One region of the Corallincola holothuriorum genome, then DNA from elsewhere that is predicted to be linked to it. Evidence: predicted binding sites of a transcription regulator. Region 1 holds the regulator's gene; each other region holds the start of a gene.
The links. Region 1 encodes FliA, which starts transcription of late flagellar genes. Its sites were predicted from a motif close to CTAAAGNTNNNNNNNNNNNNGCCGATA; they were not measured.
Positions count from the first base shown of each region.

Region 2: DU002_RS02370 (VC2046/SO_2500 family protein) is a predicted target of FliA. The motif match lies at 6,081-6,107, and genes of this name have one in related genera.
Region 3: pomA (flagellar motor protein PomA) is a predicted target of FliA. The motif match lies at 6,582-6,608, and genes of this name have one in related genera.
Region 4: DU002_RS04860 (HAMP domain-containing methyl-accepting chemotaxis protein) is a predicted target of FliA. The motif match lies at 3,805-3,831, and genes of this name have one in related genera.

Region 1 is NZ_QPID01000013.1:19,067-27,158, reverse strand. Features, by position in the region: gene flhB (flagellar biosynthesis protein FlhB) at 1-141, shown strand, start outside; gene flhA (flagellar biosynthesis protein FlhA) at 293-2,407, shown strand; gene flhF (flagellar biosynthesis protein FlhF) at 2,435-3,901, shown strand; gene DU002_RS17495 (MinD/ParA family ATP-binding protein) at 3,894-4,766, shown strand; gene DU002_RS17490 (RNA polymerase sigma factor FliA) at 4,771-5,487, shown strand; gene cheY (chemotaxis response regulator CheY) at 5,536-5,919, shown strand; gene DU002_RS17480 (protein phosphatase CheZ) at 5,941-6,672, shown strand; gene DU002_RS17475 (chemotaxis protein CheA) at 6,687-8,092, shown strand, end outside.
Region 2 is NZ_QPID01000001.1:562,814-570,905, reverse strand. Features, by position in the region: gene DU002_RS02405 (GGDEF domain-containing protein) at 1-626, opposite strand, end outside; gene DU002_RS02400 (DUF6559 family protein) at 810-1,202, shown strand; gene DU002_RS02395 (pyridoxal-phosphate-dependent aminotransferase family protein) at 1,250-2,365, opposite strand; gene DU002_RS02390 (acyl-CoA thioesterase) at 2,411-2,863, opposite strand; gene DU002_RS02385 (pentapeptide repeat-containing protein) at 2,930-3,916, opposite strand; gene DU002_RS02380 (hypothetical protein) at 3,981-4,280, opposite strand; gene DU002_RS02375 (response regulator) at 4,348-5,979, opposite strand; gene DU002_RS02370 (VC2046/SO_2500 family protein) at 6,138-6,647, shown strand; gene adhE (bifunctional acetaldehyde-CoA/alcohol dehydrogenase) at 6,739-8,092, opposite strand, start outside.
Region 3 is NZ_QPID01000011.1:46,087-54,178, reverse strand. Features, by position in the region: gene DU002_RS16135 (GNAT family N-acetyltransferase) at 15-446, shown strand; gene DU002_RS16130 (bifunctional diguanylate cyclase/phosphodiesterase) at 456-3,011, opposite strand; gene thiI (tRNA uracil 4-sulfurtransferase ThiI) at 3,124-4,578, opposite strand; gene DU002_RS16120 (flagellar motor protein MotB) at 4,705-5,640, opposite strand; gene pomA (flagellar motor protein PomA) at 5,653-6,417, opposite strand; gene xseB (exodeoxyribonuclease VII small subunit) at 6,767-7,015, shown strand; gene ispA ((2E,6E)-farnesyl diphosphate synthase) at 7,012-7,893, shown strand; gene dxs (1-deoxy-D-xylulose-5-phosphate synthase) at 7,916-8,092, shown strand, end outside.
Region 4 is NZ_QPID01000002.1:435,680-443,771, forward strand. Features, by position in the region: gene DU002_RS04830 (methyl-accepting chemotaxis protein) at 1-243, shown strand, start outside; gene DU002_RS04835 (porin) at 297-1,493, shown strand; gene DU002_RS04840 (type 2 periplasmic-binding domain-containing protein) at 1,506-1,913, shown strand; gene DU002_RS04845 (SEL1-like repeat protein) at 1,988-2,284, opposite strand; gene tesB (acyl-CoA thioesterase II) at 2,433-3,299, opposite strand; gene DU002_RS04855 (sirohydrochlorin chelatase) at 3,349-3,756, opposite strand; gene DU002_RS04860 (HAMP domain-containing methyl-accepting chemotaxis protein) at 3,925-5,937, shown strand; gene DU002_RS04865 (hypothetical protein) at 6,014-8,092, opposite strand, start outside.

The sequences.
Region 1 (8,092 bases):
GAGATCCCGGACGGTCTGTTCGTTGCGGTTGCCCAAGTGCTCGCTTATGTATACCAGTTAAATGAGTACAAGAAGGGCACCGGGAAAAAGCCTACGCCTCTGCCAAAAGAGTTACCTATCCCGGATGAACTAAAGCATTAATGTCGGTCATTCTATTCATCGCTTAATACGCTTTTTCGCCTCCGTGCTGTTTTATTCCTCTTCTATTCTAGCGCTCATCTCTTAATTGACTTCGTGCTGGCCTGACTCTTGCAGAATCAGCCCTAGAGTCAATTTTGTGTCGCAGTGAGTTATGGATCTTAAAGCAACATTAGGCAGTCTGGATTTTCAACGGGTACGTCAGATCCAAGGGATCGGGGCGCCGATTATTGTATTGGCAGCGTTGGCCATGGTTGTGTTGCCGATGCCTGCACTGCTGCTGGATATGCTGTTCTCATTCAATATTGCGCTGGCGTTGGTGGTCTTATTAGTTACCATCTATACGCTGCGGCCGTTAGAGTTCGCCGCTTTCCCTACCGTACTTCTGGTAACTACTTTACTGCGTTTGGCGTTGAACGTTGCTTCAACACGAGTGGTGTTATTGCGTGGTCATGAAGGCCCTGACGCCGCGGGTAATGTGATTGAGGCGTTTGGCTCAGTGGTGATTGGTGGTAACTATGCCGTCGGTCTGGTGGTGTTCGCCATTCTGGTCATTATTAACTTCGTGGTAGTTACTAAAGGTGCAGGGCGTATTTCTGAAGTAAGCGCGCGCTTTACTTTGGATGCGATGCCCGGCAAACAGATGGCTATTGATGCCGACCTGAATGCCGGCTTAATCAGCCAGGATCAGGCAAGAACTCGACGGGATGACATTGCCCGTGAAGCAGACTTTTATGGCTCGATGGATGGTGCCAGTAAGTTCGTTAAAGGTGATGCTGTCGCCGGTATTCTTATTCTATTTATTAACGTGATCGGCGGTTTTATCATCGGTATGGTGCAGCATGATCTGGCGTTTTCTGAAGCGCTAGAGATCTACACCCTGCTGACTATCGGTGACGGTTTGGTGGCGCAGATCCCTGGGCTGCTCCTCTCTATCGGTGCCGCCATTATGGTGACACGTCAAAGCGCCTCGGCAGACATGGGGCAGCAAGTGTTGTCACAGATGTTTGATAACCCGAAAGCGCTGATTATCTCCGCTGGCTTACTGTTCCTGATGGGTATTGTACCTGGCATGCCTCACCTGGCTTTCTTAACACTGGCGTTTGCTGCTGGCGGTATGGCTTACCTGATGCACCGTCGCCGGGCTGCTGCAGCACTTGCGGAAGCCGAGGCGGCAGCCAAAGCTGCCAGCCCAGAACAGCAAGCGGCTGCCGCAGCGGCAGCGCCGAAAGAGTTGGGTTGGGATGATGTTCGCCCAGTGGATATTATTGGTCTGGAAGTGGGTTATCGTCTCATTCCGCTGGTGGATAAAGGCCAAGGTGGTGAGTTACTTAATCGTATTAAGGGCGTGCGTCGTAAGTTGAGTCAAGAACTTGGCTTCCTCGTGCCAGCTGTGCATATTCGGGATAATTTAGATCTGCCGCCAAATACTTATCGCGTGTCATTGATGGGCGTTTCTGTCGGGGAAGCGGAGATCCGTCATGATTGCGAGATGGCCATCAATCCAGGACAAGTGTTTGGTCGTGTCGATGGTATCGACACAAAAGATCCGGCCTTTGGCCTAGAAGCAACCTGGATCTCACCTGATCAGCGTGAGCATGCCCAAACACTCGGATATACCGTGGTTGACGCGGCAACGGTTGTCGCCACACATCTGTCACAAGTGCTGACCAACAATGCCGCAAGCTTACTGGGTCATGAAGAGGTGCAGAATCTATTGGATATTCTCGCGAAAAATTATCCGAAGCTGGTTGAAGGTTTGGTACCTGAAATGTTGCCGTTAGGCCATATCGCCAAGGTGCTGCAAAACCTGCTGAATGAAGGTGTGCCTGTGCGAGATATGCGTAGCATCATCCAGACGCTGAAAGAGTACGCGATGAAGAGTCAAGATCCTGACGTCCTGACTGCGGCTTGTCGAATCTCTCTTCGTCGGATGATCTGCCAAGAAATCAATGGGATAGACGAAGAAATGCCAGTTATCACATTGGCGCCAGAGTTGGAACAGATGTTGCACCAGTCTATGCAGGCCGCCGGAAATGAAGGTGCAGGTATTGAACCTGGGTTGGCCGAGCGGATGCAGGGGGCTTTGATTGAATCAGCCCAGCAGCAAGAATTGGCAGGGCAACCAGCCATCTTACTGACCTCAGGGATCCTTCGCTCAACGCTATCGCGTTTTGTGAAGAATACAATTCCTAGCCTGCGAGTGCTGTCGTATCAGGAGATACCTGACGACAAGCAGATAAAGATTATCTCGTCTATCGGACAGTAGAAGTTGCCTGGCAACGGAGAGTAGGACATGAAGATTAAGCGTTTTTTTGCCAAAGATATGCGCACAGCATTAAACGAAGTTAAAGCAACCTTGGGTGCAGATGCTGTCATCATGTCCAATAAGAAAGTGACCGGTGGTATTGAAATTGTTGCTGCCGTTGATTACGACGCCGCGAAAAAGAAAACTGAAAAAGCAGCGCCGGCGGCAAGCATGGAGGGTGAGCCATCATTCGCCAGCTTACGAAACAAATTGAATCAGGTCGCTCGTCAGCAACCGCCAAAGCCAATTGCTGAAGCGCGTATTCATAAGAAGATGCCAGAACAGGAGCCTGTAGCGGATTCCCTCCAGGCACTGTTATCTCGTCAGAACAAGTCAGCCATGTCGCCAGAGTCATTATCGTCAGCTGATGAGTCAATGCCGCCTATGGGGGCTTCGGCACAACGGCCATTGGCCTCGAGACAAGCGCCGCAGCCCATTGGTCAACGTAACGAATTTGAACGTTCTGCAGCGGCGGCTTCATTGCGACCTCAGTCGCCTTCTCGTGGCAGCAATAATAGTGACATGGAGCAGATGAAAGCTGAGATGGCGCAGCTGCGTAAACTTCTAGAACACCAACTGTCTGGGTTGATGTGGCAAGAAGTTGAGCGTAGAGAGCCAATGCGTGCCATGCTGGTTAAACAGCTTAAAAGCATGGGTTTTGCTGATGAACTGGCAGACCAACTGGCCTGCTATATTCCCGAAGATATGGCCGGGCATGAAGCATGGCCTAAAGTTCAACAGCTGGTCGCCGACCAATTATTGACTAATAATGATGAAATCATGCGTGACGGCGGTATTGTTGCCCTGTTGGGACCAACAGGGGTTGGTAAGACCACGACTATCGCCAAAATCGCTGCGCGTTATGCGATGCAATATGGTGTGGATCAGGTGGCATTAGTTACAACAGATACCTACCGTATTGGTGCTCATGAGCAGCTGTCGACTTACGGTCGTATTCTTGGTTGTCCGGTAAAAGTCGCGAAAGACGCTGATGAGTTAGCGAATGTATTACACCAATTGCGTCACCGCTCATTGGTATTAATAGATACCGCGGGAATGGGACAGCGTGATACTCGTTTGACTGAACAGTTGCAGACATTGATGAGTAATAGTGAGCATCAGATTAAGAACTATTTGGTGTTATCGGCAACGGCTCAGCGACAAGTATTACAAGAAGCCGTTTCTCACTTCCGTCGCATACCGCTGGCAGGTTGTATTTTCACCAAACTTGATGAGTGTTTGAGTTTAGGGGAAATTCTAAGTGTTACAATTCAAAACGCTTTGCCAATCGGGTATCTTACCGATGGACAAAGGGTTCCAGAAGATATTCAGGTCGCAGATCCTGCATATCTTGTGACGAAAGCAACAGAGCTGATGGAAAGTAATAGCCAGGGTGAGGGTTATCTCTGGACAACCGATGCATTCAGTGAGATGAATTCTGAATTATATGATTAATGAGTTTTCCGACCAGGCGAGTGGTTTAAGAAAAATGAAGCGCGCTCAGATGGTAAAAGTAATTGCCGTCACCGGTGGTAAAGGTGGCGTAGGCAAAACGAATGTGTCGATCAATACCGCAGTGGCCATGGCCGAACAGGGAAAGCGGGTATTGGTGCTGGATGCCGATTTAGGCTTGGGTAACGTAGATGTGATGCTAGGCCTGCGGGTGCAACACAATCTATCCCATGTGCTTTCTGGTGAAGTCGATTTGGATGACATCCTGTTGGATGGTCCCAAAGGTATCAAGATCGTTCCAGCCTCTTCTGGCACACAATCAATGGTTGAATTGTCGCCAACGCAACATGCTGGACTGATCCGCGCGTTTAGCGAATTGCGGACGGAGTTTGATGTCCTGCTTGTTGATACTGCGGCAGGTATCTCTGAGATGGTGTTGAGTTTTTCTCGCGCAGCTCAGGATGTCATGGTGGTGGTTTGTGATGAACCCACTTCAATTACCGACGCCTATGCGTTGATCAAGCTATTAAGCCGCGAACACGGCGTGTTCCGTTTTAAGATTGTCGCCAATATGGTGAGAAGCTTGCGGGAAGGTCAGGAGTTGTTTGCTAAACTTACGCGAGTCACGGATCGTTTTCTCGATGTCGCATTAGAGTTGGTTGCGACCATTCCTTTTGACGAAAACGTGCGTAAAGCGGTACGTAAGCAACAAGTGGTAGCTGATGCGTTTCCAAAATCTGCTGCATCTATCGCTTTTAGAACCTTGGCAGCCAAGGCTGTGAATTGGCCAATTCCATCACAACCGACAGGCCACTTAGAGTTTTTTATTGAACAATTGCTACAGAACCCTGAATTAATCGAAGAATAAACGCGTGAATAAAGCCGCGGCCTATATCGCAGAGCAGCGCCAAACGATTGTTGAGCAACACGCTGGTTTGGTAAAGCGTATCGCGCACCACCTCAAAGGGCGTTTGCCAGCTAATGTACAGCTGGATGATTTGATCCAATCGGGCATGATAGGTTTGCTGGAAGCCAGTAAAAACTATGATGGCACCAAAGGCGCTAGCTTTGAAACCTTTGCCGGGATCCGCATTCGTGGAGCCATGCTCGATGAGATCCGTAAGGGTGATTGGGCCCCTCGTTCCGTCCACCGTAACAGTCGGCGTGTTGCTGATGCCATCACTAGCTTGGAGCAAGAGCTCGGTCGTGATGCATTGGACACAGAAATCGCTCAAAAACTTGATATCACGGTGCAGGACTACCATCATATTCTTAACGAAGTAAGTACAGGGAAGATCATAGGCTTAGAAGATCTCGGTGTATCCGATGATGTGATAAGCGGAGATCAGGATACGACAAGAAGTCTGCCTTTTGATGGCATAGAATCAGAGCGTTTTCAAAGCGCTCTTGTGACCGCCATCAAAAGCCTACCAGAGCGGGAAGCGCTGGTGTTATCGCTCTACTATGATGAAGAGCTAAATCTGCGGGAAATTGGGGAGGTACTGGACGTGAGTGAATCACGTATCAGTCAAATTCACTCGCAGGCGATGCATCGGCTTAAAGCCAGAATGAAACATTGGACTAGCTGACCAACATTGTGTTGCGTCACAGTCACGTAAAGCTCACTGGAGGGCGTCTTGGATACAAGCATGAAAATTCTGATCGTTGATGATTTCTCAACGATGAGGCGCATCATCAAAAACCTGCTGCGGGATCTGGGTTTTAACAACACTCATGAAGCCGATGACGGCAACACTGCGCTGCCTATGTTACAGGGCGGTGATTTTGATTTTGTTGTCACCGACTGGAATATGCCAGGCATGCAGGGGATTGATTTATTACGTGCTATTAGAGCTGACGATAAGCTGAAAAGCTTACCGGTACTCATGGTGACAGCGGAAGCGAAGAAAGAACAGATCATCGCTGCTGCTCAAGCTGGAGTAAACGGTTACATCGTGAAGCCTTTTACAGCCGCTACGCTGAAAGAAAAGCTCGACAAGGTTTTTGAGCGTCTGGGTTAATGCGGTGCAAAGGGGAGCTTTATGGCTGATTCAAATCTGCCAAGCTTAACGCTTGAGCAGGCTAAACACTTGGTTTCACTCCTAGAAGAAGGGGAAGAAGCGAAGGCGCAGCAGTTACTTTCAACGTCGCATCCGGCGTTCTCCAGCGACCTGTTTTCCGAGGTCGGCAAACTCACACGCCAATTGCATGACGCTTTGCAGGATTTTCAACTTGATCCGCGCTTAGGTAAGTTGGCCACTGACGATATTCCAGATGCGACACAACGATTAAATTACGTTTTAGAGAAAACTGAAGATGCGGCTAACCGCACGATGGACGCCGTGGATGCCAGTCTGCCCATCGCTGATCGTATGCATTCAGAGCTTGCCAAGCTAATGCCATCATGGAAATCCTTGATGGAGAGGCAGATAGAGCGGGGTCAGTTCAAAGAGTTGTGCCATAGTCTTAATGATTTCCTTGAATCTGCCGAAAAGGACTCAGATGTACTTAGAGAACGTCTGACCGAGGTTCTGATGGCGCAGGATTTTCAGGATCTAACCGGACAGGTAATACGGAGAGTCATCGAATTAGTAACAGAAGTTGAGGACAACCTCATTCATCTGCTGAAAGTGTTCGGTGCTCCAGAGAAAGTGGAAGAAACCAGTGCATCTCAAATTGAGGCTGAAGGCCCGATAGTTGATGCAGCAGAGAGAGAAGACGTAGTCAACGATCAAGATGATGTTGATGATCTTCTGTCCAGTCTCGGATTTTAAGGGGAAAGCCGCCCATGGGGTTTGAAGTTGATGAGGAAATCCTCCAGGACTTCCTGGTAGAAGCCGGTGAAATTCTCGAACAACTGCAAGAACAGTTGGTCGATTTGGAAAACAATCCGGAAGATTCTGACCTGTTAAATGCAATTTTCCGTGGCTTTCACACGGTAAAAGGCGGTGCAGGATTTCTTTCGTTGGCTGAACTTGTGGATGCTTGCCACGGCGCAGAGAACGTTTTTGACGTATTGCGCCAAGGAAAAAGACAAGTTACCCCAGAGTTGATGGATGTGATCCTTCAAGCGTTGGATAGCGTCAATGAAATGTTTGGTCAGGTTCAAGGTGGTGAACCCCTCACAGCCGCTGACCCTGAGCTATTACACGAGCTGCATCGTCTCAGTTCGCCTGAAGGTGCAGAAGCCCCTGCTGAACCCGAATCTGAACCTGTCGTTGAAGATGTCGTGGAAGAGCTCGCCAATGACCCTGAGGTGGTTGAAGCGGAGCAGCATCGCGCGGAAGGTGGCATTGATGAGATTTCAGATGATGAATTTGAAGCCTTATTAGATGAGCTACATGGCCCAGGTGGTGGCCCTACCGTTGAGTCCGCCGCACCATCGGCAGATGATGGCGACATTACCGATGATGAATTTGAAGCGCTATTAGACCAGTTGCACGGTAAAGGTCAGCACAGTGGTCAACCTGATGTACCAGCAACACCAGCTTCGGACCCTGCGCCTGCAGCTGGTGATGATGAGATCTCGGATGACGAGTTTGAGGCGTTATTGGATCAGCTTCATGGTCAAGGAAAGGGGCCAACCCTAGAGGGGGCCGCTCCGGCAGCGCCCGCAGCGAAGGCACCAGTGCAAAAACCTGCACCGACACCGAAACCTGAACCGGCGAAGCCTAAAGCTGAGGAAGCCGCGGCAAAAGCACCCGCCAAGCCGGCGGCGAAAGCTCCAGCAGCGGCAGCAAAACCTAAAGCGCCAGCTAAACCTGTGACACCTCAGGCGGAAGCCACGGTTCGTGTTGATACGGCGAGACTCGACCAAATTATGAATATGGTCGGTGAGCTGGTTTTAGTACGTAACCGTTTGGTGAGCTTGGTTGGTGCCAGTCGTGATGACGAAGACCTGGCAAAAGCGGTAGCGAACCTTGACGTTGTGACTGCCGATTTGCAGGGCGGCGTGATGAAGACCCGGATGCAACCGATCAAGAAAGTATTTGGTCGTTTCCCCCGGGTTGTACGTGATCTTGCCAGAAGCTTGAAGAAAGAGATTAACCTGGTACTGGAAGGGGAAGAAACCGATCTAGATAAAAACCTAGTTGAGGCGCTTGCAGATCCTTTGGTGCATCTGGTGCGTAACTCCGTCGATCACGGCATTGAGATGCCTGATATACGTGAGGCCTCAGGAAAGCCACGTTGCGG
Region 2 (8,092 bases), on a different contig from region 1:
AAGGCTAACTCTTCGTTGGTTTCCTGTATCTGACTGTTTTGCTGTTTAATTTGTAGCGAAGAGCGACGAACCTTATCTCTGACGTGAGTCATATACCCGGCGATGGCACAAAGCCATATCAATACGGCAGTCAATATTGTCCACTGCAACAAATTGGCATGAGGGTTAAAATTTGGTGTTTGCGTTACCCAATCGTATAGGATCACCCAACCGTATGAGGCGGAGATAAAAAACGACATGATGATGGTTTGTGCTCTGTTTAGGGTGAAAAAACTAAACATGGTAATAAACAGATACACCATCAGGAATGCGCCGCGTAACTCTTGGGTTTGGCTAATAAAAAAGCTACTCCAGCCGATTGCTGCAAGCATTTGTAAGCGGGTTAAGACGGAATCTTCGATCAAGGTGTTGAGACCTGAACGATAGACTACAAACAGCGTGATGATGTAAGCGGAGATGATGGCCGTAGACCATATAAGAATGGAGGAGTTAATTTCAGCCAAGCCAAAAGCGGAAGACATCCACGCGAGTGATACACAAAGTATGTAGGCTGATGCTGATAGCAAAAAGCGTTCGGTCAAAGCTCGCTGCTTAACGTCACTCGGAAGTAGCTTTATTGTTACCATTTAAGATCGAGTCTCCGGCCGCATCTTATTATCTGCGCTTTTCTTGCATGCTAAACCCTTGCAGGTAAATGGCAACACCGCACTCTAAAAAGCGAATAGGTCAAAACTAAGAACGCAAAATATTTGAACTGTGTCACGTTTTTGGTATGATGCGGCCTCCTCAGTCACGGAGATAACTGATTTATGTCCTTTTTTAGTTTGTTCTCGACCCGGAAACAACTCATAAAAGTTATCACTCTTGTTTCCCCATATCTTCGCGCTTGTTATGGTGACAGAAACAGCTATACGATTGATGAAGTAAATATTGGATTAGATCGTTGTGGTTTACTTGGCGAGCGTGCAGCAGAACAAGCTTATGCTATTTTCTTATCCGAAAGTGATTTTAATGCATGGGCGCGCAGTCAAAGGCTATCTCTCAGCTACCAACGGGTGCGCAGTAAGATCCGTGAAAAATTGAATTTAGAACCTGAACAAGTATTAACAACACAGTACCTTTATCAGTACGCGAACCAATCTGGTCCTCAAGGGATCCTTTGGGACAGTTGGCGTTTTCCTTGGCCTTCTCGTCGTCGATAATTGTTTAATAACAAGCGCCATAGAGGCGCTTGTTTGTTTCTGTAGCGTCATAGAATTTCTCTAAGCGCGCCAAGTAGTAATGTGATGTTTTCTCGCCGCGCACCATAACCCATTAATCCGATACGCCATGCTTTTCCTGCTAATTCTCCGAGCCCAGCACCAATCTCAAGGTTGTATTCCGCCAGTAGTCTATTTCTAACCTCTGCATCGTTGACATTATTTGGGATATGCACGGCATTGAGTTGTGGCAGTCGCTCTTCCTTGGGAACGATAAAATCGATGTCGAGCAACGCTAACCCCTCGTGCAATTGTTGGTGCATATGCTGGTGTCTGGCCCACGCTTTTTCTAACCCTTCGTTATGCAATAGTACAAGTGCCTCATGGAGCCCATAAAGCGCATTGACGGGCGCAGTATGATGGTACGACCGTTTTCCTTCACCTGCCCAGTAATCCATAACCAGAGACTGATCTAAAAACCAGCTCTGAACCTTGTGGGTGCGCTGCTTTATATGTTCGACCGCGGCAGGGCTGAAGCTGACAGGGGAGAGGCCTGGTACGCAAGAAAGACACTTCTGACTGCCTGAATAGATAGCGTCGATACCCCATTCGTCGACTTTTAATTCGATACCGCCGAGCGATGTAACAGCATCAACAATTGTTAAGCAATTATGAGCTTTGGCGATAGCACATAGCGTTTTCGCATCTGATTTAGCCCCAGTTGACGTTTCTGCATGAACGAATGCAACAAATTTGCTGTCAGGGTGCTTTAGCAATGCCTCTTCAAGCTTTTCAGGGGTGATTGCACGCCCCCATGGATCATCGACTGTCACTGCGATGCCGCCGCAGCGTTGGACGTTTTCAACCATCCTGCTGCCGAATACGCCGTTGCGGCAAACGATAACTTTGTCACCAGGTTGCAAAAGATTCACAAAACAAGCTTCCATACCTGCAGAGCCCGGTGCTGAAATGGCCAGGGTCATCTCGTTCTTTGTTTGGAACGCATATTGAAGTAGCGCTTTAACTTCATCCATCATGCCGATAAATAGAGGGTCCAAATGGCCTATGGTTGGACGGGACAGGGCGCTCAATACTCGGTCTGATATATCCGATGGGCCAGGGCCCATTAAGGTGCGTCTTGGTGGCTGAAAGCTGTTAGGGTTCATGGTGAGTTCTCTTTCTTATATGTCTTTTCTAACTACCTGAGTAAATTAGAGTGACGTGTTGTCTACAAGGTTAATTCTTTCGACTGATCTAATCACTTCGACGACTGATGAGGGGAGGTTGTCTTTACGCTGTGCTTTAGTGTTATAAGCAACGACAAGTGCTGTACCCTCGGCGGCAGTGCGTTGATTTTTATGACTGACCACTCGGTACTCCATCATGAACCTGTCGTTATTGAGTTCGCTGATCCGTGCGCCTATTGAGATAGAGTCCGGGTAGGTTAGTGGCATTTTAAATCGACATTGCGTTGATGCCAGTACAGGGGCTAACGCGAGTGTCTGCATTTGTTGCATCACTTTAATTTTGCCGAAGTAGGCGATCCGGGCGTTTTCGAAATACTTGAAGTAGACACTGTTATTGACGTGATTCAGTGCATCCATTTCACCCCAAGCAACTGCTTGTTCAATTACAACCGGGAAGTCATTGAGCAGATTATTCATAAGTACCACTAGTATTCTTCTGGTATGACCAGTCTAGGGGCAAATAGCAGCGATTTCCAGCACGCTTCAACGAGTCATCTTTTTTACGAACACGACAACAAAAAGAGCAATAGTAAAGCTGCCGGTAAATGCTTCAAAAGCGGCAATGAAACGCGATAGTCCAACAGGGGCTATGTCACCATAACCTAATGTCGTGAATGTGACGACACTGAAGTAGAGACAGGCAAGCGCACTGTTAACGTCCTCCATACCTAACGTTTCAGGCGTGAACATCAGTAGTTGTCCTTGATGTGTGATCCCCAGCAGGAAGTAAGCCACGGCGCAAACGAGAATAAAAAGCATGGCAAATAAGACAACATTAAATGGCCGCTCGCCGTAACCACAAAAGAGATCTATTCCTTTAGATATCGCCCGCTTAAGGGAGGGCTTCGGCATCTGGTAGCGGCGCATGGTCAGCTCTTTGTGTAGGCAATAGCCAGCCATCTCAAATAGGCCTTGGCTATCAGCTGCCTTGTGTAGATCTCGGTATACCTCCTCGGCTTGCTGAAAATTATCAAACGCTTCTTGCTTATGGCCAGCCTTCCACAGCTTATGTCCTCTTTTCTCCTGCAATAGCTGCTTGCCGATGTTAACGTTGTCTAATCGCGTACCTTTAAGTTTTGTGCCCAATAGATTGCATTGCTTCAGATTGGCACAATGAAGGTTGGCGCCGCTAAGATCAGCTTTCATCAGTGACGAGTTGGATAAATCAATGGAAAAAAGATGTGCACCACGCAGTGACGCGCGATATAGGTCGCTTCCTCGCAGGTCAAACCCTGAGCTGGCGCCCCGGTTAACCAAATCAAGTTGTTCAAGCCTAGCGCGTTTGAGTTGAAGTCCTTGGGATACTTCACCATTACGCACGTATTTTTCGAGTGGCGTTTTTATATCTATGCCAGATTTGTCGCTATTGGGATCGTGCCAAAAGCAGTAGCCGTGAGCTAACGCTTCTTGGCTACACTGGCGGGATCCCGCGCCAACAAATCCGCATTTATGTTTGGTTATACTAGGCATTAGGTCAAAGAATGATAACTCGTTGACCTAATTATAGATTGGTGAAGAGGAGTTGCTAGGAGGCTTAGTCGCTTTCTTTGCCGACAGCTTCTTTATCCTCTAATGTGCAGATGTTGCCACCTTCGAAGTTGTCTCGATAATAGCGGAAATCGACACACTCTTGTTGATACTGGTCTTTTAGGGCGCCACGTACCTGTAGGCTTGATGTGCTGCTTATCTGTTTTTGTAAGTCTTTACACATTTTCTCTTGCGCAAGAACTTCTTCAATGTTTTCACAACCATTTTGAGTTGTGCAGGCGCTCAAAATGAATACTGTCGATAAAGCGAAAGTGCTGGCCGAAAGGGTTTTGACTATTGGATGCATAGGAAAGTTCAATTATCTATTTTGATGAAGTGTAAACGGTCAAATAGATAATTGAAAAAGAAAATTACTATTTTTGTTGAAGCTTGTTGTAGCTTTGCTTTAGGTCTTGATAGCGTATTTTGTGGCGCGAGGGGAGGGAGACGCCGTCGAGCAAGCGGAAAAACTCTTTGCATTCGCGTAGCAGCTCGTGTGGCTTTTTCTCGGCTTTACAAAGTTGCAATAGTGATTGGATCATATTTAGTGCCGCACCGGTATTGGTTGGCGCAAGACTAAGCGCCGTGCGAAATGCGCGTACGGCTGCGTCGTAGTTGCCCTGCTCGTAATATCTGCTGCCGTCTTGGTGACATTGGCGGAATTGTGCAACCCTCTCATGTTGTGCGTCGTCCGCTTGATAGCTTTGCAGTGCGTCGCGAGCATAGGTGCCTAAGTTGCTACTTTTTTGCATTCGCTCTGCGAGGTGTTGCATCTCTTCAAACTCGCCAATCTGGCATAGTGTTATCAGCCCTTCACCGGAAAACTCTATGGGTAGATTGTCCTTCCCTTGCTCGACAAGCCCTTTCAAAGCGTTGTAATAGCTTTTCTTTGCTTTGATTAATTCACCTTTCGCAGCTTCAAGCTTGGCTTGGCAGAGCCCTTCAAAAGTAGCAAAATCAAAATTCCCGTAGAGATTATCGTGTCTAGCACGGAATAGCGCATTCATGGCTTCATGTTGGTACTTGTGACGCCGGGTCGCTTCCTCTGCGCTCTCTGCTGCTTCAAACGTACTCCGTACATAATTGAGTAGGTGTTCGACGTTGTGATGTAATGAACGTTTACTCAGTTCATAGATTGTTTGATAGGTATTTTGTGTTAGCTCTGAGAGTTCAACTTCTCGGGATAACCGAGCTATGTGTTGCTGCCTTTCAATCGAATGGGGAGATATCTCAGCTGCATCTTGTAAAGACTGTAGCGCTTGTTCTGGTTGATCGAGCATATATTGGCATTGTGCTTTAAGATCATGAGCATCTAATAGTAATGGGTGCTGGATTAGCAACTCTTCCAGTGTTTGGATGGCGACATCATAACGTTTCAGACCCATGTGCGCTTTGGCTAATGCTACTTTTGCCCACGTGATATCTCGCTCGGCTAACAGTGCTTTTAGAAATTGTTCTGATTTCTCATACTGCCCCACCTTGCAATAGAGTTCAGCCAATAAATTTTTGCAATGGTTGCTGTATTTGCTGCCTGCGGCGATCAACGTATGACAAGCTGCAATTGCTTCTGGGTAGTTTTTATCGTTCAACGGCTGCAATACACTTTGCATCGCTTGCCGTTTTTGATGCGCTCTCTCGATACGTGAACTTAGCTGACGTTGGGAAAATGGCTTCATTATGTAGTCGTCAGGTTGGTTTTCTAACGCCCCCAAAACCATGGCTCGACTATTTTCACCCGTCACAATGATAAAGATAGCCTCTGTTGTAATCAGCCCTTTACCGCGTAGCTCTTCCAAAAGTTGGCGACCATTTTTTTTGTTTACGCCCAGGTTATAGTCGACTAAGAGCAGTTGAAAAGGGCGGTCATCACAGTACTTACAGGCTTGCTCACCGGTTTCACACATTTCGATGTTGTTAAAGCCGATATTATTCAGCATGCCTTTAAGCATTACCTGAAATGAACGTTGGTCATCAACTACAAGCACGTGAGAGTGGGTCAGGCTCAAGTTCACTTCCTTTACAGCTGCGGATTAGTCCCTTCGCTGGAATATAGCATAGCGATGTCAATGCGTTGAGTGGCGTTGATCAACAACTGGAAGAGAAACAGTTAAAGAATCTAATAATGAAGCCGATATGAAGTTAGGTTTCATACTGGAAAAGAATTGTGCAGTCCGAACAGGTCAATTCGTCAATCATCGTTAATGAGCTTCAGCTCGGCCAATCGCTAAACAAAGCGGTTAGTAGCGGCGATTCTGCTAAGTTCGCTTATCTGCTAAGTATGTTGTCGGATGATGTGCTTGATCAGCCGCAGTTTCAGTTTGCTTGTTTTGACCGTATCAAACCCGCGCCAGATGAGACGCAATTAAGGAAAGAGTTTTCGTTACCAGAGAGTGCGCCGTTATTCAGCGATGCTGAAACGATGCTGCGTGCGACAAATCAGAGTCAACTATTTGCTGAAGGTGGTTCGATCACTGACGTAAGGCTACTCGCTGCGCTCGCGCCGACGGCGTTAGTGGCTAAGAAAGAGGACGATAACTCTTTACCTGCGGATATTCTCGATATTCTGCCTCATTGGAAACGGGCTGACGTCTGCCCAAAGCCTGAATATTCTTCGAGCGAGCCGATGATTGAACTACTGAATAAGCTGCATAGCAGCTCACAAACAGCGCTATAAATCACGAAACGTAGCGGTGACAGTTGTCTCCGTGAGTTTCATGCATAAAAAAGCCCGCTATTAAGCGGGCTTTTTCATACTAAGTTAGAAATTACTTCTTCTTAGCAGGTGACTTCTTAGCTTTAACGGCCTTGTTCAGGGCATCAGCGCTATCATCGCCTTCTTGGTATGGACGACCGTAGTAGGAGTCGATCAATACCTGCTTCAGTTCACTGATCAGTGGGTAGCGAGGGTTGGCACCAGTACACTGGTCATCAAACGCGTCAACAGCCAATTGGTCAACTTTCGCCATAAATGCTGCTTCGTCAACACCCGCGTCTTTAATTGACAGTGGGATATTTAATTCAACTTTCAGCTCTTCCAACCAAGTCAACAGGTTGTTAATTTTCTCTTCAGTGTTTTTACCACCCAGACCCAGGTGATCAGCTACTTCGGCGTAGCGAGCACGGGCTTTTGGACGGTCATACTGTGAGAATGCAGTCTGCTTAGTTGGTGTGTTAGTGGCATTGAAACGGATAGTGTTAGCCAATAACAGTGCGTTCGCCAGACCGTGAGGTACATGGAACTCTGCGCCCAGTTTGTGAGCCATTGAGTGACAAACACCCAAGAAAGCATTCGCAAAAGCAACACCAGCGATTGTGGCTGCGTTGTGAACTTTTTCACGAGCAACTGGATCAGCCTTGCCATTTTGATATGAACTTGGCAGGAACTGCTTCAGCAGCTTAAGTGCTTGCAGCGCTTGGCCATCTGAGTACTCGTTTGCCAGAACAGAAACATAAGCTTCCATAGCGTGAGTCACAGCATCGTAACCACCAAAGGCACATAAAGACTTCGGCATGTCCATAACTAAGTTGGCGTCTACAACAGCCATGTTAGGTGTCAATTCGTAGTCAGCCAGTGGGTATTTTTGGCCAGTCTTGTCGTCTGTAACAACTGCGAAAGGTGTTACTTCAGAGCCAGTACCTGAAGTGGTAGTGATACAAACCAGTTCAGCTTTAGAACCCATTTTAGGGAACTTGTAGATACGCTTACGGATGTCCATAAAGCGCATAGACAGGTCTGCGAAGTCTGTTTCTGGGTGCTCGTACATAACCCACATGATCTTCGCTGCATCCATTGGTGAACCACCGCCAACAGCCAAGATAACATCAGGTTGGTAGCTGTGGCATGCCTCTGCACCTTTCTGCACGATAGTCAGAGTAGGATCGGCTTCTACTTCGTGGAAGATTTCAACTTCCATGCCTTTATCTTTAAGAATAGCGCGAAGGTCATCAATGTAGCCGTTGTTAAATAAGAAACGGTCAGTAACGATAAGTGCGCGTTTCTTACCTTCCAGGTCGTCCATTGCAATAGGCAGAGAGCCACGACGGAAGTAGATTGATTTAGGTAGTTTGTGCCACAACATGTTCTCAGCTCGCTTAGCAACAATTTTCTTGTTAATTAGG
Region 3 (8,092 bases), on a different contig from region 1:
AGAGTGAAGACAGCATGGATGTTCGCATAGTCACAGATGGTGAAGCACTGGAAGAAGCGGCTGTGGTACTTTGCCACCTTCGCACCCAATTTACCTTTGCATCACTGCTCCGGCAGGTCAAAAAACAGGTCAAGGAAGGTTACCAACTGGCCTGTGTCTATGACGGTGATAAAATCGTTGCTGTCGGTGGCTTTGTCATCGGTTTAAAATTGGCTTGGGGGAAGTTCATCTACGTCGATGATGTCATTGCACTACCTGAAGAACGCTCCAAAGGCGCTGGAAAGGTTTTGCTTGATTGGTTAAAAAAATACGCGAAACAACAGGGCTGCGACCAGCTTCATTTAGACTCAGGGGTGCAGCGCTTTGACGCCCACCGTTTTTATCACCGAGAAGGCCTAAATATTGCGAGCCACCATCTGTCTAATACCAATATCCAAGATGGCTAAGAAGAGATCTTACTGAGGGAGCACGCCCCTAAGCAACTCAGTTAACGGCAGGGGTTTAGCAAGATAAAACCCTTGCAGATAATCAACACCGATCGATTCAACCAATTCACAAATCGCCTGGTTGCGAACAAATTCCGCCGTCGTTTGAATACCTAATGACTGACACAAATTGTTGAGATGCTCCACCATCAACCGCTGTTGTGGATTGGTATCCATGTCGCTAACCAATGAGCCATCGAACTTAACCACTTCTGGACTGAGCTTAAGGATCTCATTCATATTGGAATAGCCGGAACCAAAGTCGTCTATAATTAACCTAGCCCCAGCTTCGCGCAATGGCTGCAAGCGCTCTGCAAAGGCGGCATAGTCAACTATCTGCTCCGTTTCCAGGATCTCTAAGCCTATATGCTGCGGTGTCTGCGCCGCTCGAATATGCTGCAGCAAACACTCATAGGTGGTGTGATTAAAAAAGTCCTGTGGAGCAAGATTGATACTATAACGCACAGCCTGGCCATCCAGCATTTCTATGCTTTGGCGGATCACTTCTCGACTCAGCTGGCTGTAGAGTTCACTGTGACTGACCGCAGGTAAAAACTGCGCCGGTGAAATGTATTCATTACCAAGACGAATGCGCACCAGGCATTCGATTGAAGCCAGTCGACGCTCCCCTGAAGCCAAAATAGGATGGCCAAAAACAACCACTCTATTCTCTGACAAAGCAGATTTAACCGTGGCCATAGCCGCGATAGCATCGACAGGATCAATCGTCGAGTGCTCATGGGGCTGAAAAAGCGAAACCAACTTATTATTCGCTAGCGCTTCTCGCCGAGCCTGTTTCGCCCTATGCACCATACGATTAAGCTTGATATCTGATGCTGGCATCTTGCCACCAGGCTGCGCCACGACACCCGCTTTCAACACAAAGTTAAGTGGTGTATCTAATTGCAATGCAGAAACCGGATACTCAATCACGTCGATATCCCGAAGCATCTTCTCCAATTGCCTTAACAGGTTTACTTCGCTGACATCGGTGCATACAGCTAACAACCACTCACTACCACTGAGCTGAAAAAGCTCGGCAGCAGACGGCCACACTTGCTCTGTATGTGATGCCAACTGCGCCGCCAGCCAAATGACAGCTTGGTCACCTTGCTTATCACCAACCCCATGGTTGATCCAACCCAAGTTACACAGCTTAATCACTGCCATGCCTGATAGCCGTTGATATTGCTGTAAACGGGTTACCAATTGACCGCGGTTCGGTAGTTTGGTCAGCGGGTGTTGTTGAGCTGAAGCCAGTAAGGCGCTGGTTTTCTGAGCAACCTCATCTTCTAAAGACTCGTTTAGTTGCTCTAAATCGGTAAACGCTTGATTAATTAGAGTAAAGACTGGGCTAAGCGTACGATCGACGCGCTCATTTTTTACAAAGGTGTCTGGAGACGGTGCCACGACATCCCCCTTTTCAGAAAGGGAAAGGTAGGTCACGCTATGATGCGCAATACGCTGACTAGGCACAGCGGCAAACTCACCGAAACAGTAGCCTCCAACGCTGGGAGCAAGCTCCTCAAAAACTGCCAGCTCCTCCTCAATACAACCATCATCATTGAATATTCGCGAAGCGCAGTTATAGAGAAATACCGCCTCTGGTGCTTCCGTCTGGATCTCATGCAGTTTTTGCCGAATACGGCTTTGCGAAAGCTTAGGATGAAAATAACTAAACTGAACCTGAACGCCCTCAGGTATTGCTTCTGTCATCTCCATGCTGCCATCATCGAAAGCCTTAATAGCAGCAGTGTAGAACTCTTGGTTTCCTTGGCGAAACAGTAACGGAAAATCCTGACACACCTCGAACTGACACTGGCCATTGATACTAAAATAGCGAGCGTAAGCGTCAGCGATCGTCTCACCATCCACTTCATACAGACGATGTCCCTCTGCTCGAGTCACCACCATTCGTCGCCCTACCGGCATCCATTCCAGAAAAGCTGATTGCCATACTTTCAAGCGATGGGAACGTAACGCAACAGCGCCAATGATCCCAGGAGCACAATGCTCATCAACCATTACCCATGGGCCTTTGGCCTCAGCGGAGTGATCAACGATCCCGCCCACGATGGGCACATCGTTATTAAGCTTTCCAACCTGACCAAATAGTTGCTGACAGGACGCGTCAATGCCGTGGGCAAAACAGATAAACGCTCGGTTGTCAGCGGCATCCAACTGCGAGAAAAGTGCGCGACCATCCTGTTCACAGGTTTCAGGGGTTACTGTATGCCAGCTTGTTTCTATGTGACTCTGTTGCAGATGAGCCAAAGAAACAATGATGGGCGTTTCAACATGACGGCCGCCAATCAATCCATTATTGAGGCTCATGCCAATAACAGCACTGTTAGGAAAACGCAGCTTTAACTGCTTCGCTAACGCTTTCGCTTCCTCTAACGTTAGCGCAGCAAAAACTTGGATAAGAAAACAGCCGGTCTGCTCATCGCCCCCTGCTGGATGCCAGTCGGGTAGGCTATCCAGCAGCTGTGGTAACGATTGAAATTGACGATTCTCAACATACATCGGCAGACTGTTATCCCAGAATAAAGCTATCGACTTCGGTCATAGACCATATTCCCCAAGCTTAAACCCCCATATCGACGATGAGAGCGTGCACGACGCCCTAAATGAGCTGTTACGGATGATAAACTTTCACATTAACAAAACCTTGCTCATGCAGATAGAGCGCCTGCAGTTTGCTCATCACGCCCTTGGCACAATACAGATGATAGGTTTTTGATTGGTCAAGATCACCAAACTGTGTAGCCAACTTATAAAAAGGCATCACGCTCACTTCCACACCTTTGACTTCTAATGGTGCTTCTTCCTCTTCATCCGGTGCGCGAATATCCAGTATCACAGCATGACTATCTAACTCACCGGCAAGCTCAACCTCGGCAACCTCTTCAGAAGCAGCACGACCTATATCGCGAATATCTTCAACTTTAGCGGCCGCCAGCACCTGTTCAATCAGATCCGGAGACAACTTAGCTTCTTCAGCTTCCACCTTACTCAGTACAGCTTTCACTGTCGGGCTTTTAGATATCACGCCGCAGTATTCCGGCATGGTGATAGATATCTGCTCAGTGCCTATTTTACGCGCAATATCAATAATGGTTTGCTTGTCAAAAGCAGTCAGAGGCCGAACAATGAGGTGATCGGTACAGCCATCAATGACACGCAGGTTGGTCAGTGTCTGGCTGGATACTTGTCCCAACGCTTCACCTGTGACCAACGCCTGGATCCGCATTTTTCCCGCTACCTGGCTGGCCGCACGCATCATTAAGCGCTTTAAAATAACGCCCATCATGCCATCAGCCACCCGCTCCAGCAGTTCGCCAACCACTGGTTCAAATGGGATACTAACGAACTTCACGCGATGGGAAGAGCCGAACTTGTCCCACAAGTAATAAGCCATCTGCTTCACACCAATCTCATGGGCTGCGCCCCCCAGATTGAAGAAACAGTAATGAACCCGGCTACCTCGGTTAATCATCATATAGCTGGAAACTGCCGAATCGAATCCACCAGAGATCAGCGACAAAAGATCTTCTTGCGTGGCAATGGGGTATCCCCCCATGCCAGGGTGCGTGGCCTTAACGATAAATAGCTTGTCCTTATCCAGCTCCATACGCACTGTGACATCGGGATTTTTTAGCTTCACCCCTGCGGTCTCATTGTGCTGGTTAAGACCTCCGCCTACGTAGCGTTCAACATCTAACGAGCTGAAATCATGTTCACCAATACGGCGCACACGCACACAGAAAGTCTGTCCCGCCAGCTGCGGTCCCCAGATCGGCTGCACCTGCTCGTAGATATTGTGAATATCGGTAAATTTCGATTCTTGCACTTCAAGAAAGTGCGCAATTCCGGGAGTGCATTTCAGCGCTTCAATAAGTTGTTCGGCCTGCTCAGGCGTCGCGCCATCACATTTAACCTCGAGCTTGTCCCATTCCATTCGCACCCGCGTATCTTCGTAAATACGCTTCAACACGTTACGAATATTGGACTGTAAGATCTTCGAAAAACGCAGACGAACAGAACGACTTTTGATGGTGATTTCAGGGAACAACTTAACGATAAAACGCATGGATACGACAAGCCTGTGTTAACGGCGATTAAGTGCGCGGAGTATAGCGCAAGGGGGATATGATTGGCGAGCCGGAGGGCTCGCCAATCATGGAGAAAAGAATCGCCTTCAGCGATAAAACAGGCGCTATTCGGCCACGCCTATTTCGTCTGATTGCATACTCTTACCTTGCATGATTGAGATCTCAACACGGCGATTGCGACGTCGGCTATCCACTGTTTTATTGGGTTCCAAAGGTTGCGTATCCGCTCGCCCTTCCACCGCCAAACGATGCTCATCGAAACCTGAAACTTTCACCATCTCATGAGCTACCGCCACCGCACGCTGGGCACTCAAATCCCAGTTCGAACGGTACAACTCGGAACTGATACGCTGGTTATCAGTATGACCTGACACAGTGATCACCCCTGGCACCTCGTTCAGTAACTTGGCAATATTCTGAATAATAGGCTTAAACTGCGGCTGCAAAAAAGCCGAACCAGAGGGGAAAGAGCCTTTTTCACGCACACGGATGGTGATCTGTTGACCTAACGCTTCAAGCTCCAACGCACCATCTTCAATCTGCTCTTCCAGCTGCTCAGCCAACCGTTTCATTAACTCTTCAAGCTGCTCTTGGTTAGCCGCTTCAGCTTCTGACGGCGTTGCTGGAGTGGCATCGGTAGAGGTCGAGTCTGCCGCACCACCACGGGCATCGCCCCGTTGCTTCAAGCGCCCCCCCGCAGAGTCTTCATCACCCGCCTGAAACTCCAAGGTCTGCTGGGTAACTTCGACAGTTTGCTGCTGGATATTCTCAATCGGTGTAGGATCAGGGCGGCCGGGACGAAACTCCTGAGCAATGACACTGGTGCCTTTGGGGATATCTTTCACTTCAATCTGATTCTGTACACCGAAGGCATACTTCATAGAACCGGCGATCTGCTTAAACTTCATCACATCCATTTCTGAAAATGCCAGCAACAGCACGAAAAAGCACATCAGCAATGACATCAAGTCCGCAAAAGTCCCCATGTAGGCAGGTAGCCCAGGGGGGGGACATTTGTGGTCTTCATCGACTTCAGCCATGGTTCAACTCGCCTATTCGCCGGTGGTATCAACCTGGCGCTTACTTTCGGCCAGATAATTTTTCAGCAATGCTTCGATCACCCGAGGGTTCTGACCATCCTGAATACCCAGAATAGAATCCAGAATTAACTTGCGATTAAGCTTCTCCTCTTCTGCGCGCAGGTTCAATTTAGCCGTAATAGGGATCGCCACCATGTTTGCCAGAATGGCACCATACAATGTTGTCAGCAACGCTACCGCCATCGCCGGGCCAATCGATTTGGGATCATCCATGTTCGACAACATAGCCACCAAGCCGATCAGGGTACCAATCATCCCCATGGCAGGAGCCACATCCCCTAGCGCTTTAAAGAAGCTGGCACCAAACTCGTGACGACTTGCCGTCATCTGAATATCTTTTTGCAAGGTGTCGCGAACCACTTCGGCATCATGGCCGTCGACCAGCATGTCCACGCCTTTCTGCATAAAGGAGTTACCAATCTCAGCCTCCTCCAATGCTAGGAAGCCGCCCTTACGCGCAGCGTCAGCCATCTCGACCGCTTTCTCAATCAAGTCTTCTGGGCGCTCAAGTTTGAACATAAAAGCTTTTGCCGTGATCTTTAGCGCAGCGAAAAACTGGCCAATAGAAAACTGCATCATCACCACAAACATTGAACCAATCAGTACGATCAGCACCGATGGCACATCGAAAAACATAGTGAGGTCGCCACCCAGTATCATTGCCATGACGACGAAACCGAATGCGCCAACCAGGCCTATTAGCGTTGCCAGATCCACTCAATACTCCTGTTTGTTCTAAGTTGCGTATACAGCACCAAAGTCATCAACGATTTGGTATTACGCATATTGCTCGCTATCATAGCTTTGCCGTTGCGCCATCGCAAAGCGCAACTCGACAAAAATGAGCTCCAGCAAGCATCTGTTTTGACCCACATTTTCATTATCGTCGGATAATCTGTAAGCGTTAGCTGTTTTATTCGAAATGCCTGCGTCAGATCACTCGATTACTGCGATACTCAAATCATAGCAACTCTATAATGATTAACGTCACTTGAATGTTTGTTAACAAATTGACCCTTTTCCAGCACTGGGGTACCTTTGCCGCGACACTTTGACAGGAGCCGGTATGGCAGCAAAAAAACCGGAAAATATGACCTTTGAAGCGACCCTCGACGAACTCGAGAGTATCGTGACAACCTTAGAGCAGGGCGATCTTCCTCTGGAAGACGCGCTACGCCAGTTTGAACGCGGTGTTGGCCTGTCTCGGGCAGGGCAACAAAAATTGCAGCAAGCTGAGCAACAAGTAAAAGTGTTGTTGCAAGAGCAAGGTGAAGAACAGCTGATCGATATGTCTCAGGATGAACAGCGGTCGTGACTATCAAACAACAATTGATAAGTCGGCAAGCAACTGTTGACCAAGTGATCCAGCAACAGCTGGCGGCATTACCCCAAGATGCGCCCCGATTAAGGGATGCGATGCACCATGCAGCACTGCTTGGCGGCAAGCGTATAAGGCCGTTTTTGGTGTATGAAACAGGCCGTATGCTGGGTGCGACAGATCAACAATTAGCACCAGCGGCAGCAGCGATTGAGTATGTCCACGCATACTCACTAACCCACGATGATCTGCCAGCGATGGACAACGATGCATTGCGCCGTGGCCAGCCCACCTGTCACGTCGCCTTTGATGAGGCAACCGCTATCCTAGCTGGTGATGCGCTGCAGACCTTAGCTTTTGAAGTACTCAGCCAGGCTGACCAGCTAAGCGCTGAATGCCGAATCGCCTTAATCCAGCAGTTATCGCGAGCCAGTGGTTATCTGGGCATGTGTGGGGGACAGGCGATGGACATTGCCGCCACCGACCAGCAGATAAGCTTACCGCAACTGAAAGCGATCCATAGTGCCAAAACTGGCGCCTTGATCAGAGCAGCTGTTCGTATGGGGGCAATTATTGGCAACGCATCAGCTGAAGTAACAGGCAAGTTAGACAACTATGCCAAGGCCATTGGTCTCGCTTTTCAGGTTCAGGACGATATCCTTGATGTCACTAGTGACACCAAGACCCTAGGTAAACCTCAGGGCTCCGATAGCGAATTAAACAAAAGTACCTATCCTGTACTGTTAGGGCTTGAAGGGGCACAGCAGCATGCTTCAAGCTTACTCGACGAAGCACTACACGCTTTGCAGGGATTACCGTACAATTCAGACAATCTGGCCGATTTTGCACGCTTCGTTGTGCAACGGTCTCGCTAATAGAACGAATAAGAACAATAAGATGAGTGTGGATATAAACGACTATCCGTTGCTGGCCAAGGCGCCACTACCGCCTAACCTAAGAGAACTTCCCCAAGATCAGTTGCCGCAGCTTTGCGACGAACTGCGTCGTTTTTTACTTGCTTCTGTTAGTCAAAGTGCTGGACACCTGGCTTCTGGGTTGGGGACGGTGGAACTC
Region 4 (8,092 bases), on a different contig from region 1:
ACCGGAACATCACTCAACAGTATTACTAACCAAGTAGAAGCGATCTCGGGTCTTAATGACCAGATCGCGGCAGCAACAGAAGAGCAAAATCAGACGTCAGAACTGATACGTACTTATGTTGAGGAGATCCAACTGATGGCGCAGGACGCGATGAGTAGCACCTCTGAGCTGGAGGGCGTTAGCCAATCACTTGTGGATGTGAATGAACAGCTGTCGCAAGTGGTTAATCAGTTCAAGGTGTAGATAAACCATAGGTGCCGTTAGAGCGCCCATCCTATTTCCGTTTGGAGAATGAAATGAAACTAAAAGCACTTACCGTGTTGATAGCTGCGGTGTTGGCCGCACCATCAGCATTTGCAGAAGATGATCAAGCGCGTATTGATAAGCTTGAACAAAAAGTCGCCGAGTTGGAATCTCAGGGGCAAGTTCATAGCTGGCTCAATCGCTTTAATGTCAATGGTTTTGCTACCGTTGGTATGGGGCGTGCAAGTAATGATGCTGGCTATGCCGACTATGACAACGACGGTTTTGACTTTGAAAATGACAGCATATTGGCAGTACAAACCAGTTATGATGTTAATGATGATATCTCTGCCACTTTGCAACTTGTGACAAGAGGTCGCCAAGACTGGGATCTAAAAGCTGAGTGGGCTTTTCTCTCCTACCAATTTGATGACGCTACCACTATACGTGGGGGCAAATTAAGACTGCCTTTGTATATGCTTTCCGATTATTTGGAAGTAGGTTATGCCTATCCATGGGCAAGACCGTCGGAGGAGGTGTATGGCGTGATCCCGGTTTCTACTTTCACCGGTTTTGATGTTATTCACGTCATTGATTTCGATGAATCAGCACTCACATTTCAGCCTATTTTTGGTGAGTCTACTGTTGATGCCGATGATAGTCGCTTAGGGTTGGAAACTAACTTTAAAAAGGTTTATGGCTTGGCATCCACTTATGATTGGGATGAGTTGACGTTACGTGCCAGCTATTTTCACTCAGAAACGGATATTGATCCGGTACCTTGGTTAGATGATAAGACCGGTGAGTTTTATGGCCTTGGTGCTAGATGGGATAATGGCGACTGGATGGTGATGGGGGAGTTTACCCGTATTGAAGTCGATGGCCAGTATCCAGATACCGACTCTGCATATATCGGTGCCACTTATCGTTACAATCAGTTTTCACCCTATGTAATGATTTCATGGGTTGAGAGCAAAGATGATGGTGAGCGTACCATCCCTATTCCTGGTGTGGTTTCTGCGTTAAACGTAGAGCGTGGAACAACCAGTGCCGGTGTGAGATGGGACTTTATGCCGAACTTAGCGGTAAAGTTTGACCTGACTTATACCGATGATTTTGATGACACCAGTGGTGCATTATCGGGGAACATCGGGACAATTGATATTCCAGGGGTTGGCCCAGTGCCAGTAAACACTGGCGAGTATGATGAAAGCTTCATCTACTCCGTGCTGATCGATGTGGTCTTTTAGGGAGAGTGAGTAATGAAAAAATTATGGGTAGTTTCTCTCCTTTGTTTGGCTAGCTTTTCCGCGCAATCTGCGGTCGTGCTTATCGGTAATCCTGCAGCTGATGAACTGTCGAAATCTGACGCCAAAAAGTTGTTTTTAGGCAAGATGAAAAGTGTTCCTGGGGGCGGCAAGGCGGTGTTGGTTGAGCTGCAAGATGGTAACCCATTGCGTATCGAGTTTCATGACAAGGTGACGGGTAAAAGCGAATCGCAGTTGCAGTCCTACTGGTCGCGTTTGATTTTTACCGGCAAAGCCAGTGCTCCTGCGCAGATGACCTCAATTGATCAGGTGAAACAAAAGGTGGCTGCGAATACGGGCGCCGTTGGTTACATCGATGAAGCGGATGTCGACGGAACAGTAAAGGTCTTATATAAACCGTGATGCTATTTCGCTCTTAAAACAAAAACGCCCGCTTATCAGCGGGCGTTTTTTTTCGAATCATTTTCAACAATGTATTACTTGTTCAAACGATCCAGCATTTTTTGTGCGCGCAGTGAGCCTGCCGCGGCAGCTTTTTCGAACCAAGCTTTTGCTTCGTCGTTGCTCTTTTCAACACACTGACCAACCAGGTACATGCCGCCCAGTTGATTCATTGCTGCAGCATCTTTGCTTCCAGCCAATTGATTTAATGTGCTAACCGCCGCGTCACAGTTACCTGCGCTAATCGCTTGCTTTGCGGTGGCAAGGGTATCCGCGTGAGCTGCGGTGGTGATAGATGCTGCGAAAACCAATGTCATGACTGCGCGCTTCATTAACTACTCCAAAAAACGGTTAAGGGCTTAAAACGAGCGACATCATGTTAAAAATTGTGACGCTTGTCAAATAATTGTTTATTTGGTGAGCATGATCTCAATTAAACTTTAGGCATATATTGCCGAGATCGCGTTAGCGATCGTTGATTTAACTCGACTTACGTTGGCGAAATACCCCTTCTTGCATCGTAGAGGCGACCAGTCGCCCTTGTGTATCAAAAAACTGGCCTCGTACGACTGCGCGCCCACCGCCGCTGGATGGGCTGTCAACGTGATAAAGCAGCCAGTCATCCATTCTGAAGTCGCGATGAAACCACATTGAGTGATCTATGGTTGCCATCTGAATCGAGGGCTGCATAAAGCTCACGCCATGAGGTTGTGCCGCTGTTGGCAAAAAATTGAAATCAGATGCATAGGCCAGCAAGTACATGTGCATGCGAGGATCATCTGGAAGCGTGCCGTTGGCTCGGAACCATACATCCCTCACTGCTGGCATTTTTTCTGGTTGCAGTGGGTTGAATGGCGTAGCGCTGCGCATCTCTATAGGCATTTCACAGGCATATTGATCGCGGATCTTTTCCGGCAACAGATGCAGATGTCGCTTTGCAAAGGCTTGTTGGGATTCCAGTTGCTCGGGCGCAGCTACGTTAGGCATTGTTGTTTGGTGGTCAAAGCCAGCTTCTTCTTGGTGAAAACTGGCCGTCATATAAAAAATGGGTTTGCCGTATTGAATAGCTTTAATACGACGGGTGCTGTAGCTGCGTCCATCACGGATCACCTCTACGTCGTAAACAATGGGGCGACTCGCATCGCCTGGTAATAAGAAGTAACTATGAAAAGAGTGAACTTTACGACTGATATCGACCGTTTGCTTAGCGGCTGCGAGAGCTTGGCCTATCACTTGCCCACCAAAAACTTGAGGAAAGCCAAGGTCTTGGCTTTGTCCTCGATAAAGCCCCGCTTCTATCTCTTCTAATGTCAGTAAGGAGGTGAGTTGATCAAGTACTTGGGTCATGTCGCTGATAGCCTTTTCTGGTCATACCTCTGTATTTAGCGTTGTTTTATCACTGTCGGTCAAGGGGTTTCGCTGTTGCCATCAGTTGTATGACTAGCTCCGCCATTTGCCCTTGAACGGCTGCCAAGTGTGGAGCAAGCTTGATTGGCACTGAAGGATGGGCTCGCTGGCAGGCTTCTAGCTCTTCAGGGATATCTTCAACAACGTGTCGTCCTGCGGCCAGAAAATAGGGCATCACATCGATCTCTGTTGCTCTCAGAGCAATTAAGCGCTCAAAGCCCTCTTTTATTGATGGGGCGGCTAACTCCAAAAAGGCCGCTTCGCACAATGCGTAACTTTGATGCGCTGCGATGACATGACCCAGAGCGATCACTTCTTGGTTAGATTCTTGGCGGCGGCTGCCATGAGCTACGAGGAGCAGTGCTCTTTTCTGGATATTTTGGGATTGGGTTTGCATATCTGTCTCATTTATTTTATTTCAGTGCGCGATCTTCTTTCGAAACGTCTAAACTCTTATCCATAACTGTCGATAATAGTTAAGAAAATAGCGAATGATATAAGGAAGTAGTAAGTCGCAATACAGTCATCTAGCCCCTTTGGCCCTGTTTTATTGCTGAGTGAAAACATGAATAAACTATCAATAGTCCACCGCATCTATCTAGCTTTTGCTGTGTTGGTTCTGCTGTTTGCCATTGCCGGCGGCATCTCGTTTCTTCAACTGAATAGTGTGAAGTCGAGTTTTTCGTCTGTGACCAATGATGCCAATCTACTTACTGCAGATGCCAACCTCGCTAAGATCCATGTGCTTGACTTGAATCGACTAGCGAACAATGTGGCTTTGAGCGACAGCACTGATAGTTTGAGCGCTACTATACAAGCTATTGAAGCTGAATCATCACGTTATCTTGCTAGCCTCGATCGCTTGGCGTCTCACGCCGATGTTTACGCTCATTCTCAAGTTTCAGATCAACTGGGTATCTTGAAAGGTCGCCTAGATGAGTATTCCCAGAGTGTAGAAATGATCCGTGAAAACCGTAGCAAGGTGTTGATTGAGAGCGATCAGATTGCAGAAGAGCGTAGCACCTTCCTTTATAAGACCTCTATCGCGAAGAAGGCTGTTAATTCAGGCAGTGCAAGTATGGCTGCGTATGATGGCTATATTCAAGGCTTATTGGATACCTTCAATTCGACTTTAGAGTTGATGGAGTTTATTACGACAAATCTGCTGGTGTCTGACGACATCGACAAGATGAATGAGATGTTGGATCGGATTAAGGTTAATGCGGTAACGCTGGATGATTACTACCTTTCGATTTTGGATGAAGTCGAGGGTTTGGATGGTAATGCCGATGTGAAAGATGGGATGGAACAGCTGTTTTTCGCGGTTAATGATCCCAACGGAATTATTGCTCGACATATTGCTAATGTTAATCGTTCGAAGCAGGTAGCTGCCGCACTCGATAGCATGGCGGATGAGTTAGTTGGCGATCTTTTTCTCTATGATGACATGGTTGATTACAGTCAAGATATCACTGCTAGAGCAGAGGCAAAAGCGACCAGCGCGGTGTCCACTACCATCACATTAACCTTGGTGACATTAATCGGTGCCGTGGCGGTTGCCTTGGTGGTAGCTTGGTTAATGGGACAAGCGATCCGCGTGCCGCTCAACAAAGTGATGCGCGTGTTGGATCTGATGGCTTCGGGAGATTTCCGTCAACGTATTCAACATAGTGGCGGCGATGAGTTTTCTCAGGTGGCAGATTGGGTGAACAAGCTGGCTGATAATATGAACGAAGTTATCGCTCGCTTGCGCGAGTCCTCGGCGCGTTTAACGCAAGTTGCGGCTGACAATAGCGATACCACTTTGCGTACCCGTGCGGCATTGGAGCGTCAGAATGCCGAAGTTCAAGGGGTTGCTGCTGCGATCACCGAGATGGAAAGCGCGGTGGCTGAGATCGCCAGAAATACCGATGCAAGCCGTGAGCGGACGCTGGAAGTAGAAACTGAAGCGGATGGTGGTCGTACTGTGATGGCAGAGAGCATCACCATCTTAGGTACACTGTCGCAACGTTTAGATGAGTCTAATTCGGTTATTCAACAAGTGGATAACCTAAGTGGTGAAATCAACAAGATCGTCGAAGTGATCACTGGAGTGGCTGATAAAACCAATCTATTGGCACTCAATGCGGCGATCGAGGCGGCCCGAGCCGGTGAGCAGGGACGAGGCTTTGCCGTTGTTGCGGATGAAGTACGACAGTTGGCTAGTCAAACGGCCAGTTCAACCGAAGAGATCCAAAACATCATCGGTCAGTTACAACGTCAAAGTAAGGAAGCTGTTTCTACCATGGCATCCAGCGTCGGTGAGATGAATAACACCCGCGACCATATTGAACATGCCAACCAATCAATGGAGCAGATCCAGGGCAGCATGTCTTCTGTGCGTGATATGGCTAATTTAATCAGCGAAGCGGCGAGTCAACAGCAGTTGGCGGCTGAAGAGATCACTCGTAATGTGAATGTGGTTTCAGAGGTTTCCCATGAGAACTTTGAGGAGATTGAGAAGATCGCAGCCACCACGGAAGAGTTGAATACCATGGCGGCAGAGCAGGACTCTCTACTTAGTCGATTCTCGGTATAGCATGCTTGTCAATAAAAAAGGCAGCTAGTTGATAGCTGCCTTTTTTGTTTTTCAGATGGCTTATTGGTTAATAACGTTAATGGATCTCTTCGGTTTTGGCTTTGAAATTAATAATATTATCCACGCTCGGCATGATAATCGGACGTAAGTTAGGCTGGCTGATAGCCAGTTTTTCCTGGCTCTGCAGACGCTGCCACCGCTGTTCATCAATTTGAGCTTCAAAGTAAACAGACCAACGATTAAGCCCCTCGCTACTGCCTTGGGTACAAAGCCCCTGATCATTCGTGCCATGACTCTCTCTGACTGCTTGCAGCTCCGGTGGCATCAGGCAGGCATCAGCCATCAACGCTAAGGGTTGCCAGCGGATCTCTTGATTATGCACAAACGGATTAAACTTGTTGTCGCAGGCAGTTAGCGAGCTTTCAAAGGTATCCGCCAGTAGCATAAATTGCCCGGTTTGCTGATGCAGGTGTTGTCGCCGTTCATTACATTCTCGACTTTCTTCGGCAACATGTTCACGCAGTTGGCTGGCAAGAAAATCTAAACGCTGAAATAACCCATCCGTAGTAAGGTTTGGGTGGGTTTCCGCTTCGAGCTGGTTGGATAAGGCAGCAACGGCATCTCGTAACTTGTCTTCGTATGTTGCCTTACGTTCACTATGGCGTCGCCACTGGATAGCAAACAAAGCACTCAGGATGAAACAAATAACGAAGGGTACACTGGCCAGTTGCGTACTGAGCGCGGGAAACCAAAACAGAGTGACAGAGATGACGGCGAGAACGACGGAGCTAATCGTCGCCAAGCGTGTCGAGCTCAGTGATTGCTTACAATCCTTCATCTCAGCCAACCCTTGATCAATCTTATCAGGGAGTAATGCGGCTTGTTGTGATTCCAGCTTTAAACGCTGTTCGTCGTTTTTGAGTTGTTGCCATTTTGATTGCTGGTGTCTGGCTATCTGCTGCAGCAGCGTTAACTGATTTAACGCGCTGTCTCTACTCAACTCATATTGTTGCCAGCTGGGCAACGGTTTGGCTTCTCTCGCTGCCAATAGTGGTTTTGATAGTTCATCGGTGCAAAATAGGGTGACTTGGTTTTCACTGCGAAATAGCGGTGATACCTCTTTCTGAATGCGAATATCGAGTTGACGAGTGAGTTGACTTACAAGCTCAGGACTAAAACTTTCACTGAGCGCCCTCACAGTACGATAGTAGTAGCTGTGATCCTGAACATAGAGGATCTTTAGAGCATCAACAGCCAGTTCGACATGATCATCATTGTGGCTAAGGCGGATGTCGCCGTCGCGAATAATTTTTTGTAGCGTACGACGAACCGTCTCGGCTAATACATCACGATTGGGATCCAGTTTCATTGCCATGCGCAGTTGGCGTTGACACTCATCGTGTTGATGAAGGTGGAAACTGGCGCGAGACTGGTGCAGAAGGCCTAGGCTGCGAAGCAGGTGATAGTCGTTGTGATATTGCTCGAGTTGCGATAGCAGCAGCTTTGAGCGTGTATTGGCTTCGTCCAATATTCCCTGATCGCGATTACTTTCACTCAGTAAGCGTGATAACCAAAAGTTAGCCGTTAGGTGGCCATCATCTAGACTGACGATCCGGCGCAAATTGGCGATAGCGCCTTTGCGATGACCAAATCCCAGGTTACGCATTGCCCAGCGAAGGTTTAATTTAAGGTTGGCACCGTCACTGGAAGCCAGCAGCTGTTCATCATCAGCCGGATCCGGGGCGTTGCCGAAAATAACTGCCAGCTGCCGAGCAAGTAATGGGTTACCTGTGGCATCGGTGTCCGGGGTTAAGCCCGCAACGTTCAGTAGGCTATTGCGGTTTTGCAATACCTGTTCATGGCTGTCGAGGTGCTTGCCGAGGATCCGTTCTATATCCTGGATGATTTCATCTGCAGAATGAGCCGAGCGAACCAGTGGGCGGAGGTGATAATGAGCGCTGGTAGAGATGCTGGGATCCGCGAGGGTGTCGTGCTCAGCGTTTTTGGCTCGCAATTTAACGTCGAGTACCGGTACGACTAAACGTTGTGCACCGACACTTAGATGTTGGTAGAGCGCAGATTCAGTTAGCGAACGCTTGCGTGGGGCAGCTTCCTGCTCCGGTTGACGATCAATGCTTAGCAACATAAACATGCC